2 regions of the Achromobacter sp. 01N37 genome follow, and region 2 is predicted to be linked to the other one. Evidence: riboswitches for the same ligand, from Rfam matches in the RefSeq annotation. Region 2 holds a riboswitch; the other holds the start of a gene.
The links. A riboswitch is a leader RNA that binds a small molecule or an ion and turns the genes downstream of it on or off. The one in region 2 is predicted to bind thiamine pyrophosphate.
Positions count from the first base shown of each region.

Region 1: it holds a riboswitch for thiamine pyrophosphate, as region 2 does, so the genes downstream of both, AC1DSJ_RS07470 (sodium:solute symporter family protein) here and AC1DSJ_RS23430 (LuxE/PaaK family acyltransferase) in region 2, are expected to answer to the same signal.

Region 1 covers NZ_JBFTRX010000003.1:275,280-281,775, reverse strand. Annotated here, with positions in the region: gene AC1DSJ_RS07470 (sodium:solute symporter family protein) at 1-841, opposite strand, end outside; TPP riboswitch at 943-1,048, opposite strand; gene AC1DSJ_RS07465 (3-oxoacyl-ACP reductase) at 1,156-1,938, shown strand; gene AC1DSJ_RS07460 (LLM class flavin-dependent oxidoreductase) at 1,944-3,230, shown strand; gene AC1DSJ_RS07455 (porin) at 3,726-4,862, shown strand; gene AC1DSJ_RS07450 (hypothetical protein) at 4,958-5,161, opposite strand; gene AC1DSJ_RS07445 (TetR/AcrR family transcriptional regulator) at 5,350-5,985, shown strand; gene AC1DSJ_RS07440 (Lnb N-terminal periplasmic domain-containing protein) at 5,982-6,496, opposite strand, start outside.
Region 2 covers NZ_JBFTRX010000013.1:101,868-108,363, forward strand. Annotated here, with positions in the region: gene AC1DSJ_RS23420 (ABC transporter ATP-binding protein) at 1-716, opposite strand, end outside; gene AC1DSJ_RS23425 (acyl-CoA reductase) at 731-2,191, opposite strand; gene AC1DSJ_RS23430 (LuxE/PaaK family acyltransferase) at 2,188-3,270, opposite strand; TPP riboswitch at 3,340-3,431, opposite strand; gene AC1DSJ_RS23435 (Fic family protein) at 3,473-4,807, opposite strand; tRNA gene AC1DSJ_RS23440 (tRNA-Phe) at 5,051-5,126, opposite strand; gene hemA (glutamyl-tRNA reductase) at 5,421-6,496, shown strand, end outside.

The DNA.
Region 1 (6,496 bases), on a different contig from region 2:
TCAGGAAGATGAACGGTGCGGCCAGAATGCCGCCCAGCAGAAAACCATTGCGCATCGACCGGGCATCTTTTGCGGCATAAATGCGCTGCCAGTTGCCCTGGTGAAAGATGCCGGTCAGCAAGATGGCCACGAAGAAAGTCAGGCCGGCTTTCACGCCCACGGGGTCGGTCAGGTCCAGCAATTGTGGCGCGCGCGCTTGCAGGGCTTCGATGGTGGGCAGCGCACCACCCGCAGCTTGCCAGCCGACCACGCACAAGATCACCAGCAACGGCACGATGACCATCATCTGCACCTGATCGGTGAAGATCGACGAGCGCAGCCCGCCGTAGGTGGTGTAGAGCAGCGTCGTGCCCATCACGATGGCGGCGGTGGCCCACAGCGGCACGGGCGCCAGCATGGTGACCAGTTTTGCAATCGCCGTCACCTCGGCCGACAAGGCGATGAACAGGTAGAACAGCATGATGAACAGCGCCAGCCCGTACATCGGGCGGCCGTAGCGCGCCATCAGGAATTCAGTCAGCGTATGCCCATGCGGAATCAGTTCACGCATGCGCCGGCCCAGCGGAATCATGACCAGACGCGGTGACATCGAGCCCAGCGCGTAGCCGATCACTGCGGCCAGTCCGCCCCAGGTTGCGGCCTGCGCGGGCGAGAACAGAATCCATGCGCCCAGCGTTGACGCCATCAACGTCAGGATGGTGCCGAACGCGCCCTGGCTGTTGCGGGCCACGATGTAGTCTTCCAGCGAGCCGCGCTTGCGCCGGGTGTACAGGACGCTGGCGACGGCGAAGCCGCCCGAGAACAGCAGCAGCCACATCAAGGCGGTGGATTGGGTCAGCATGAAGTCGGTCCTCCCTGGTCCGGCGGACAGCCGGACGCGCAGCGCAGCGGCCCGTCCGGTAACAGGGGCCGCTGATGAATAAAAGTCTAGGGAGGGCGCACGAACCGTGCGATGTCCTTCCCTTCGCCGGCATTACCCGGATCAGGTTCAAAGGGTTACCGCAATGAAGCGGAATCTCAGCCCAACAGGGCTCCCCCAGGAATTGACCGCAAGAGTAGGAGAGCGGCGCGTCAATGTCAACGCGTGGAATGTGCTAAGTTCGCCCGCTTGCGGCACCCGATTGCATGCGTGCCGGTGAAACCGACGAGCCGATCATGTCCCTTGCACACCCCGCCCCTGCCCTGAACGAACAACTGGTGATTGTCACGGGCGGCGCCCGTGGACTGGGCGCGCACATCGCGCGCGCGTTTCTGCGTGAAGGCGCGCGCGTGGTCATCAACTACCTGAACAGCGCTGACGCCGCGCAGGCGCTGGCCGCCACCGCACCGGGCCGCGCGCTGGCTATCCAGGCCGATGTGCGTGATGCGCAGGCGGTGCAGGCGTTGGTAGCGCAGGCGCAAAGCCACTTCGGCATGCCGGTCACCACCGTGGTCAACAACGCGCTGCCCGCGTTCCAGTTCAATGGCGACGCCCGCCCGCATGCGGACACGTTGACGTGGGACAACCTGAATCAGCAGATCGAAGGTAGCGTGCGCGGCGCGTTGAACACGACTCAGGCGGCGCTGCCCGGCATGCGTGAGGCCGGGGTCGGACGCATCATCAACATCGGCACGAACCTGGTCCAGAACCCGGTCGTGCCGTATCACGATTACACCGCCGCCAAGGCTGCGCTGCTGTCGTTCACGCGGACCTTGTCGCATGACCTCGGGCCCCATGGCATCACGGTCAACATGGTGTCGGGCGGCCTGCTGCGCACCACCGACGCGTCGGCTGCAACGCCCGAAGCGGTGTTCGATTTGATTGCCGCCAGCACGCCGCTGCGCACCGTCACCACGCCCGAACAGTTCGCCGACGCCGTGCTGTTTTTTGCCAGCCCTTGGTCGCGCAGCGTCACCGGCCAGAACCTGGTCGTCGACGGCGGCCTCGTGAAGAACTAAGCGCCATGCTGCATCTGAACCTGTTCATCTTTGGCTGCGGCCACCACCGCGCGGCGTGGCGCCATCCCGATTCGGCGGCCGAACGGCTGGGCGACATCAGCTACTACGAGTCGCTGGCGCGCACGGCCGAACGCGGCAAGCTGGACGCCATTTTCTTTGCGGATGGGCAGTCGATGGACAACATCGGCGACGGCCCGCGCTGGTATCTGGAACCGCTGACGACCATGGCCGCCATCGCGCGCGCCACCACGCACATCGGCCTGATCAGCACCGTGTCCAGCACCTTCTTCACGCCCTTTCACGCGGCGCGCATGGTGGCGTCGCTGGATCACATCTCGGACGGCCGCATGGGCTGGAACGTGGTCACCTCGATGTTCGACGCCGAGGCCCGCAACCATGGCTATGAAGCCATGCCCGGCCATGAATGGCGCTATGCGCGCGCTGAAGAATTCGTCGACGTCGCGTTGCGCTTGTTCGACTCCTGGCACGACGATGCGCTGGCCATCGACCGCAACGGCGTCTATGGCGTGCCCGAACGCGTGCAAGCCATCCATCACCATGGCGAGCATTTTCTGGTCGACGGCCCGCTGACGGTGCCGCGCCCGCCGCAGGGCCATCCGGTGCTGTTCCAGGCCGGCGCATCGGACCAGGGCCGCGACTTGGCCGCCCGGCGCGCGGAAGCGATCTATGCGGTCGCCTACGACCTGCCCGCCGCGCAGTCCTATTACCGCGACATCAAACAACGCGTGCTTGCGGCCGGCCGCAGCGCGTTTGTGCCGATCATGCCGGGGCTGGTCACGTATGTGGGGTCCACCGAGGCCGAGGCCCGCGCCAAGCAACGCGAGCTGGACGTACTGCTGCCCAGCGATGCGTCGCTGCGCCAGCTTGGCACCTTTGTGCTTCAGGATTGCAGCGCGTGGGAGCTGGATGCGCCCGTGCCGCCACTGCCGCCCCTTGAAGATTTCAAGGGGCCCAAAGGCCGGTACGGCACCATTCTGCGGATCATCGAAACCGAACAACCCACCGTACGCCAGCTACTTGGCCGACTGGCGGCGGGCGGTGGCCATTGCACGATGGTCGGCACGCCAGAGCAGATCGCGGACAAGATGGAACACTGGTTCAGAAACGAAGGCGCCGACGGCTTCAACCTGATGCCACCGTCTCTGCCCAGCGGCATCGACGACTTTGTGGAACAAGTGATTCCCGTGCTGCAACGTCGCGGGCTGTTCCGCACTGAGTACGAACATCGCACGCTGCGCGGTCATCTTGGGCTGGAAAGACCTGGCCGGTAATACCTTGCGCAGCGCGCCATAGGGGCGACGGCACCGTTACGTTCTTGAAAGTTACGGGCTGCCGTAGCGGCATCTCCAGCGCCCCCGAGTTGCGCGAACGCGCGTGCACGGCAGCTGAACGACCCTTCAGGGCCTTCATCGCAACGAAATGATAGACACAATTTATCAATTTGTACGAAAGAGGCCCTGCTCAAATTCACCCTTCAAATCGTGACCCTCCCTGCATTAGCGATTAACGCCCGTTCATCTCTCTAAAGAACTGTTGTTATCTCGCAATAAATCGGAGGTTTTCATATGTGTCTCAAGTAACTGAATCTTAGCCATTAAGGAAGGAGTCAGGGGTAAGCCATCGGAATACGACCCCAATTTGTATATTCCGAACCATTATGTAGTTTTCAGTTTCATGTATTCCGGCGGTGTTCCCTATTGTGGACACCAGGGCTGCTTTCGCAATGCTGAAAGCAGGCAATACAAGCCTTAGAACCGGATGTGGATATGAAACTAACGAAAACTTTGCTCGTAGGCGCGATTCTGGCTGGCATGGCCGGTGCGGCCCAAGCTGAAACGTCTGTCACCCTGTACGGCATTGTCGATCTGGGCCTGACCTATCAACGTGGCAAGGTTGGCACCACGGACGCAAACCGTGGCGTAAACGGCGGCGACTATTCCTCCCGGATCGGCATGAACGACGGCATCCAGAACGGTTCCCGTTTTGGCCTGCGCGGAACGGAAGACCTGGGCGATGGCCTGTCGGCTGTCTTCACGTTGGAAAGCGGCTTCACCGCCAATAATGGCAACCGTTCGCAAGGCGACCGCCTGTTCGGCCGTCAAGCCACCGTCGGCCTGAACAGCGAGCAGTTCGGTCTGCTGGAACTGGGCCGCCAAACCAACATCGCGTCCAAGTACTTCGGCGACATTGATCCGTTCTCGCTCGACTACCTGAACGCCAACATGGGTATGGCTTTCAGCGCGGCCAACACGGTCCGCTACGACAACATGGTCATGTACCAGACCCCGGTCTGGAGCGGCTTCCAAGGCGGCGTGGGCTATTCGTTCTCGACCGATGACGTCGAAGGCCCGACCGGCTTCAAGACCAAGGAAAACAACCGCGCCTGGACGGCCGGCGTGCGTTACGACAACGGCCCGCTGAAGGTGGCCTTGTCCTATGACGTGCAATACCGCAAGCCGAACCAGCCGCAACCGCAGCAGTTCATTATCGGCGCCGCCTACGACTTCGAAGTGGTCAAGCTGTCGCTGGCTTATGGCCGTTCCGAAGACGGCGTTTTCGCCGGCCAGGATTTCTCGTTGATGGGCGGCCGCCAGCAAGCAGGCGGCCCGGCCAACGGCCAGGGCTTCACGAATGGCCGCTTCACGTGGGACGGCCTGCGCATCAACTCATACATGGTCGGCGTAAGCGCCCCCATCGGCGCCGCCAGCAACGTCTTCGCGTCGTGGCAGCGTGCTGATCCGAACAAGAACCTGTACGCCATGGACATCTACAGCCTGGGCTACACGTATGATCTGTCCAAGCGGACCAACCTGTACGCTCTGGCGTCCTACGCCGATGGCGCCGCCTTCATCAACGGTGACAAGATGAGCACGGTTGGCGTCGGCATCCGCCATCGCTTCTAAGCAGGCTGCGGGCCGCCCCAACTGAGCAGAGTCGGGGCGCCCTTGACGACTTAAGCCACCCGGAAACGGGTGGCTTTTTTTATGTGTGGATTTTTTTACCCCGCCAGAGCGGCGGGTGGGGCGTGCTTGGCGGAGGCGGCTTGCGGACGCGCTTTCGGGGCGACCAGGGCTGCGCGTGTACGGGTGCCCGCCTTACGAGTGGCAATCCAGTCGTACAACAGCACGCCGGGGTGGCGCAACAGCACGGCGCCAGCGGCAGCCGCAATGATCAAGGCACTGCTCAGGGTCAGCCAGGACATTCGGGCGCCCTCCTACAAAAACAGCCCGGACTCGTCCCGGGTCAACAACTCGCGTGGGAAATACCCGCTTTTGACTCTTTTGAGGCGCGCTTTTGCGGCGCTCAAAAATGAAATGTACTCCACATTACATGACGAAACGGGGTAAAACCCTGTCATGTCCATGCCATGGAAACCGGGAGAAACAGGTGATGAGCGATTCGGCCGATCCGATGCCGCGCGCCCTGACCACCAAGGGCGAAGCCAGGCGGCTGCGGCTGCTTGAAGTGGCCAGTCAGTTGTTACTGGAACTTGGGTACGCACAAACGTCCATCCAACGCATCGTGCAGCAGGCTGGCGGGTCCGCCGCCACGGCGTATCAGCTGTTTGGCAGCAAGGAAGGCATGCTGGCTGCCGTGCTGCAATTCGAGTTGGACAACTTGCGGGCCGCCGTGTTCCTGAAGGCGCCGCCCGGCCAGGCGGTGGGGCCGGCGCTGCAGCAGTTGGCGGTACGGCTCTTGACCTATGCGGTTCAACCCAAATCGGCCGCGCTGCACCGGCTGCTGGTGTCGGAATGCCATCGCATGCCGCAGTTGGCGGCGTCGCTGCAACAGGCCGTCGACACGCAAATTCATGCGCCGCTGGAACAGTGCCTGCGCGCCGCGTGCGAACAAGGCGAACTGAAGATTGACGATCCGCGCCAGGCGGCGCTGACGCTCGGCAACCTGATCAACGGCATTGCGTTCCACGCGCGGCTGGTCGGCGGCTATGCCGACGGGCCGCCCGCCGAAGCGCTGGCGACCTGTCATTACGGCATTGATACGTTGCTGCGCGCGTATCAGGTTTAAGGCCGAATCCGGCGGGAGAAGGCAAGCGGGTCGTCACCCGGCGGGGCCTGATGGCCAATCGATGCCCGCGCTCGCAGCACGTCCAGCGGGACGCTGGTATCTAGTCCGCCCTGGTCGTACAGGTACTCGGGCAGATAGCCCGACAGCAGGATGCGTAAGTCCAACGGCAGGCCCGGCACGATGGCGTTGACCATGCGGTAGACCAATGTCGTGCAGTTGGCCGTAACCGTGTGATAGAAGCGCGGCGTCGTCACCAGCGCGTTGGCGGTGTTGACGTAGGACAGAAACAGCTCGCGCATCGCGCGCTCCGGCATGTGCACCGGGTACAAATACACGCTTTCCCCGCGAGGTCCGGCGCGCACATACAGGATGTCGCGCTCTTCGGCCGCCACCACGCTCAATTCGAACTGTTTGAAGAAGCCGCCGATCTCGGAGAATTGTTCGCCGCGTTCCTTGCGGATCTCAACCGAGAACACCACGTGCCGCCCGTCGGAAAAACCGAAGGAGACGA
Region 2 (6,496 bases):
ACCTGCGCGCAATAGGCGTTGAACGCGGCGCCGTGGCGCATCGATTGCGTGCGCGGCGCGGCCAGGCCGATCGGCAGGTCGGCAGCCATGCGGCCCTGGTGCATGACGGCGACGCGGTCGCCCAGGTACACGGCTTCGCTGATGTCGTGCGTGACGAACAGCACGGTCGTCTTGCGCAGGCGGCACAGCCGCATCAAGTCGTCTTGCAGTTCGCCGCGCGTAATGGCGTCCAGCGCCGCGAAGGGCTCGTCGAGCAGCAGCAGCGCGGGTTCAAGAATCAGCGCGCGCGCCAGCGCCACGCGGCTTTGCTGGCCGCCAGACAGTTGGCGGGGATAGCGCTGTGCGTAGTCGGACAAGCCCAGCATCGCAAGCAGGGCATGCGCGCGTTCGATGTCTTCAGGCAGGGGCCGGCGTTGCAATGACACGGGCAGCAGCACGTTGTCGATGACGCGGCGCCATTCCAGCAACGTCGGCGCCTGAAACACATAGCCCAGTTGCGGGCCGGGCGTGGCGGGCGTGCCGTCCCACAGCTGGACGCGGCCCGACTGCGGGGCCAGCAGGCCCGCAGCCAGCTTGAGCAGTGTCGTCTTGCCGCAGCCGCTGCGCCCCACCAGGCAATGCACGCCACCGGCCTCCAGCCGCCAGTCGACGCCATCCACAATGGGCGGCCGGCCGGGGTAGGTGTACACCACCTGTTCAAGGTTCAGAAAAGGCATGGCCCGGTCCGCGCTCATGGCTCGTAGGGGGCGAACGGGTCGGCGGCGGTTTCGGCGGATTGTTCAATTTCCGTCATGCGCACGAGGTCCAGCAGATTGAAGCGGCCGTCGTGATGCCAGCCCGCTTCGGGCAGGCTCATCGAGCCGATGGCGCTAATGCGGGTGACGCCCGCTGCGCCCAGTTGCTCGGCCAGCCGGTACAGTTCTTCGGGCGTCGCCGCGACGCCCGCCGTTTGCAGATAGTCGTGATGGGTGGCCACGAGCGGCGCAACATCGTCCAGCGTGTCGATGCCCGCCACCACGATGCTGCGTTGCAGGGCGGTCGGCATCAGAGGCTGCGCCGCGTCGGCATACGCGACGCTCCACGCCGTGTCGGGGTCGCCGATCAGCGTGTTGGCGCCGTCCGCGGGCAGTTGCCATTCGATCGATTGCCGCCACTTCGCCACGGCAGCGGATTCTTCCAGGTCCATCGCGCGCCGGGGAAAGCGGCGTTGCAGATTCGACAGTTCGCCCGCCAGATAGCTGGCGAAATGGCGCGGCGACACCCGGCCGCCGCGCTGCACGTAAAACACATGCGGGGAATAACAACCCTGCTGGTCATAACGCATGACATCCCACGCCGCGCGGCGCGCCAGCGCAGGGGCTTTCTGTGCATCCAGCGCCATGGCGCTGACAACGCCAAAGCCCAGCTTGTGGCCGTGCGCCAGAAAGCGTGTCGTGACCGGCAGGCGGCGCTGGATGGCGTGCAGCGCGTCGTTGCCGCCATAGGCGACCACGGTATCGGCCTGTGCATACAGCGCCGACGCGTCGTCATCGCCCGCGCCACGCCACCAGACGACCGCCATGCAGTCAGCCAGCGGCGGGTGCACGTCGGCCAGCAAACGCGCGAACCAGCCGGCGAAGAGCGGCTCGGCGCTAGGCAGTTTTCCGATGTTGCCGGCCTTCACCAGCAGGCCGCAGATCAAGCTCCACAACGCGAGTACGGGCACGTTGCCGGCCCAGCTGTGCACCAGTAGTTGCGGGCCGTATGCGCGCACGGCGCCGCCTTTGATCGCAGGCTGGAAGCTGTCCAGCACCTTGGGGTTGGCGAAGTCTTCGGCCACAAAACGATGCAGCTGCGGGGCGCGGAATGTCTTGAGAAAACCGGTGAGCCCCAGACGAACCATGTCGGCGTCGTAGCCGGTCACGACCGGCAGCAGCGTATCGGCCTGGCGGCGCAGCGGGTCGTTCGGGTCGAGCAGGCGGCCGATGGCGCGGTCGATGATGGTGATGATTTCCGACACCGTCATCGTCTTCAGATGCTGCGCGCTGGCGCGTTTGACGCGCTGGGCAAGCGCTTGCATCTGCGCGGCCGTCAGCACCGGCACGGCGACGTCCACGCGTTGCCCGTCCTGCTCGAACGGCAGCGTATGCCATTGGACATCAGCCGAGGCGAGCCCCGGCAGGTATCCCGCCTCGACCCGTTGCACGTTCATGATCGCGCCGACTGAATGAACTCTTCGACCGCCAGCGAGCAGCCCTTGGCCTGCGCGCCTTCGGCCCGGCCCAGCAGCAGGAAGCCGCCCTCGGCGGGTTCGCCCACGTCTTCCGTCAGGATGGTGTTGACCGAATTGAAGTTGCCCAAGTCGCAATGCGCGAGGATGCCGCGTTCGCCCGCCGGCACGGTGCGGCCCGTGGCGGGGTCCACCAGCCGCGACCGAATCCAGTGCGGCCCCGATTTCACCGACGGCACGGCGGCGTTGCCGTTGTCGTAGAACTGCGTGCTGAGTTCGGTCATGCCGTACATGTTGATGCACAGCGAACGCGGCACGCCCAGCAGCGCAGAGAGCTCCGCATAGAACGTGTCCAGCGGCAGCTCGCGCGATTGGCCCTTGTAGCCGCCCGTATCCAGAATGCGGCTGCCCGGCGGCAGGCGGAACTTGCGGCCTTCGCGGCGCAAGGCGTCAATCACATGCACGAAGCTGAAGCTTGCGCCCAGCAGCGCATAAGGCTCGCCGCTGCGCTCGGCGTCTTCCAGCTGGCGCCACAAACCGTCAAGATCAATACCCTGCGGTGACATGAAATAGCGGCTGCCTTCGCTGCCAAAGGCGGATTTGGCCAGCGCCAGATAATGCGCCAGCGACGAATTCGGCATCGCCACTTCGTCTGGAAACAAGATGCCCATCGGCAGTTGCGCCGTGCCTTGCATGACGCGGGCCGCGAAGTTGCGCGTCATGGACAGGTCGTAGACGGCCAGATGCGGATGGAAGTGCCGCCCGCGCATGTCGGCGCGCGTCGTGCCGCTGGTCATGAACACGCGCTCGTCGGGCCGCGCGGGTTCACAGCGCAACTCCATCGCCTTGAACGCGTCGATCGGCACGGCCGGAATATCGCTCCACGTCTTCACATTGCGCACGGTTGCGCCACGGCGCTGGCAGAAGCTGCGGTAGGGCGCGCTGGCCCCATATTGATAGGCAAAAAGCCGCAGCGCGAGCTGATCAAACTGCTCGTCGGTGCAGCCGTCCTGGGCGATGAATTCGAGTAGTTCCGCGACCGGCGGTGCGACGTTGTTCATGGGCGTTCGATGATTCCTGTACAGGGAAGCTCCGAAGCCCGCCTGCGCAAGCGGCGCAAAGGCGCGGCAGGTCAAGGCGAATGCTCTTCTTACGCCGGCATGAACCGGGTCAAGTTCGCGGGTCTGATTCTCAGCACTGGCGTGCACCCCGGAGCAGAGGCAATGTTAACCCGCAATGGGGTGGAAGTTTCGGGCTTGCCGGCTATCGTGGCCGCCCAGCGTCAATCCACTTCTGCGTCATGCCTCTAGCCAGGTTATAGCGGGCGCAGTTGTATTGCTCGAGGTGGTCCAGTTCCGTGTTCGCGATGGCGCGCAATGCCTCAACGTCGGCAGGCTGGACTGAAACCTCCGGCAGCGCGTCCGCCAGCGTTCGGCGATAGAAGACGACGAACTGCATGATTTCATTGAGGCTCTGCCGATACCGGGCTCGAAGCGGGTCGGGGACGGATAGAGAGGCGCGCAGTACGCTGTATTTCCGAATGGATCGGCGATAGATGAATTCAAACAACTCTACCGCGGCGGCGACGTTGCGCTGTTCATAGACGCCCAGCATGGCCACGGCGTAGTCCGCGCGCTCTACATCCAGGAAAGACAGGGGCGCGCAGTTGTGCAGCAAGAGCGGCATGTTGGCGCTCAGGCGGCTTGTGCGCTTGTTGCCGTCCGCGAAGGGCTGTAGATAAGCCACGTGGACCCAAAGGAAGAATGCCGCTTCAACGGGGTTGTGAATGTGGCGGGCCTTGTCGACGATGTCATTCAGCGATTCTTCCAGGAACGTGGGAATGTTGCTCGGTGTGTAGACAGAGCCATCTATATTCACCAGACGTCGACGGAAGCTGCCGATGTCGCGTGAGTCCCGCAAGAGATCCCTCATCAACTTGGCCTGCAGGTCGACGATGACCGGCACAGTGATGCCCTCGGTAGGCACCGCGTCGACAAGGAACTCAATGGCGTTCTTGTGGTTCAGCAACATCAGGGCGTCTTCGTCGAGGGGGCCAGCTTGCTCGCCGAGCTCGAAGAGTTCCTTGGTGTCCAGCAAGCTTTTGTTGTTGCCCTCCAGGCGCGACGATGACCAGGACAAGTCGATAAGCAATTGCTCCAGCACCTCGCGGGCGTACGTTCCCGCCGGTTGCTGATCTTGGCTTCGGCCTGCGTTGTACAAGTCCGTGGCGAGTGTCGGTGGCAGCAGGCTGGACTGATTTGGAACGTAGTTAGCGACGAAGCTCCTTTCGTAGCCCACTGGAGTGCGGGTTCCCAAAGGTGCGCGTAGCGCTTGAACCAATGGCAAGGCTGCCGGTGACCAATGCAGGTGGCCAGTGAGCGGTGGCACGGTTGCGAGTGACGGCAACGCAGCCAGGGCAGACTGGCCCGCATCGGTGGCCACGTAGCGGGTGGCTCGGCCTGCGCCCAGTCTTTCCAGAAAGCCGGCGGCCACGAGGTCCCGCAAGGTCCGGTTGATGCTGGGCCGGGAGGCTTGAAGGATTTGCTCGAGTGCGCCAGGTTCTATGGGTCGTCTGGCGGCCAGAATCTGACGCAGCATGGCTTCATGCCGGAGTGACAGGCTGGCGAGGCTAGGTGGGGTCATCTGGGCGAGACTTGCCTATGGAGGGGGGGCTAATCTTGTCAGGGTGACAAGATTAAGGCTCAAATCTTATCACCTGACAAGATTTCGATAAGATTTCGATAAGATTAGGGCGTGGTGATAAGAAAGACGGCGCTAGAAAGCAGGGCAGCGCCAAACGCAAAAAGCCCCGCCAAGGCGGGGCTCAATGCTTGAATCTGTTGGTGGCCTGGGGCGGAATCGAACCACCGACACAAGGATTTTCAATCCTCTGCTCTACCGACTGAGCTACCAGGCCAACGAAGTCCGCAACTATACACAATTTTTTCTTCCTGTGCCAGCCAAGTAGAAAAAATCGCGACAATTTCTGGTTAAGGGGCCAGAGCCAAAGTGTTGGGTGAATGGCACGCCAGGGTGCGACGCAGGGTCGCGGACGGGGCGTGAATTGGCCTGGGGATAACCCGCAGGGGTATAATCTTCGACAGTTCGCTGTTACGTTTCCGGAAAATTCCCGGCCCGGGTTCCGCCCCGGTTGCTTAAGGTGGCCCTGACGTAACGCCTTGTTCTTAGTGGCAGTTCTTAACGCTAACTCATGTCGGTAGCTGTCCTTGCCTTCGGTCTGAATCACACGTCCGCGCCGGTTTCGGTTCGCGAACGCGTGTCTATGCCCGTCGATCTGGTCAAGCCCGCGCTGGAAGGTCTGCGTTCGGCATTCGGCGGTTCCGTCCGCGAAGCCGCCATCCTGTCCACCTGTAATCGCACCGAGATCTATTGCGCGGCTGACGGCCACGTTGCTGATCAACTGCCCGCCTGGCTGGCTGAACACAACCGCCTGGACGCCGGCACGCTGCGCCCGCACCTGTACCGCCATCATCAAGACGACGCCGTTCGTCACGCGTTCCGCGTGGCCAGCGGCCTGGATTCCATGGTGCTGGGCGAAACCCAGATCGTGGGCCAGATGAAAGACGCCGTGCGCGCCGCGGGCGAAGCCGGGTCGTTGGGCACCTTGCTGCATCAGATGTTCCAGCGCACGTTCTCGGTCGCCAAGGAAGTGCGGTCGCAAACCGCGATCGGCGCGCAGTCGGTGTCCATGGCCGCCGCCGCCGTCCGCTTGGCCGAACGCGTGTTCGGCAATCTGGACCAGGCCCGCACGCTCTTCATCGGCGCGGGCGAAATGATCGAACTTTGCGCCACGCACTTCGCCGCGCAACGTCCGCGCAGCATGGTCGTGGCCAACCGCACGGCCGAGCGCGCCGAAATTCTGGCCAACCGGTTTTCGGCCAGCACGATGAAACTGTCTGACCTGACAGACCGCCTGTCCGAGTTCGACGTCATCGTTTCCTGTACGGCAAGCTCCTTGCCCATCCTCGGTCTGGGGATGGTGGAAAGGGCCACGCGCCTGCGCCGTCACCGCCCGATGGTCATGATTGATCTGGCCGTGCCGCGCGACATCGAACCCGAAGTCGGCCGCCTGGACGACGTCTATCTGTATTCGGTGGATGATCTGGGCCGCCTGGTGCAGACCGGCACCGACGCGCGCCGCGCGGCCGTGGTGCAAGCCGAAGCCATCATCGAAACCCGCGTCCAGGGCTTCATGCACTGGATGCAATCCCGCGAAGTGGTGCCCGTCATCCGCGACCTGCATCAGGCCGCCGAAGACGTCCGCGC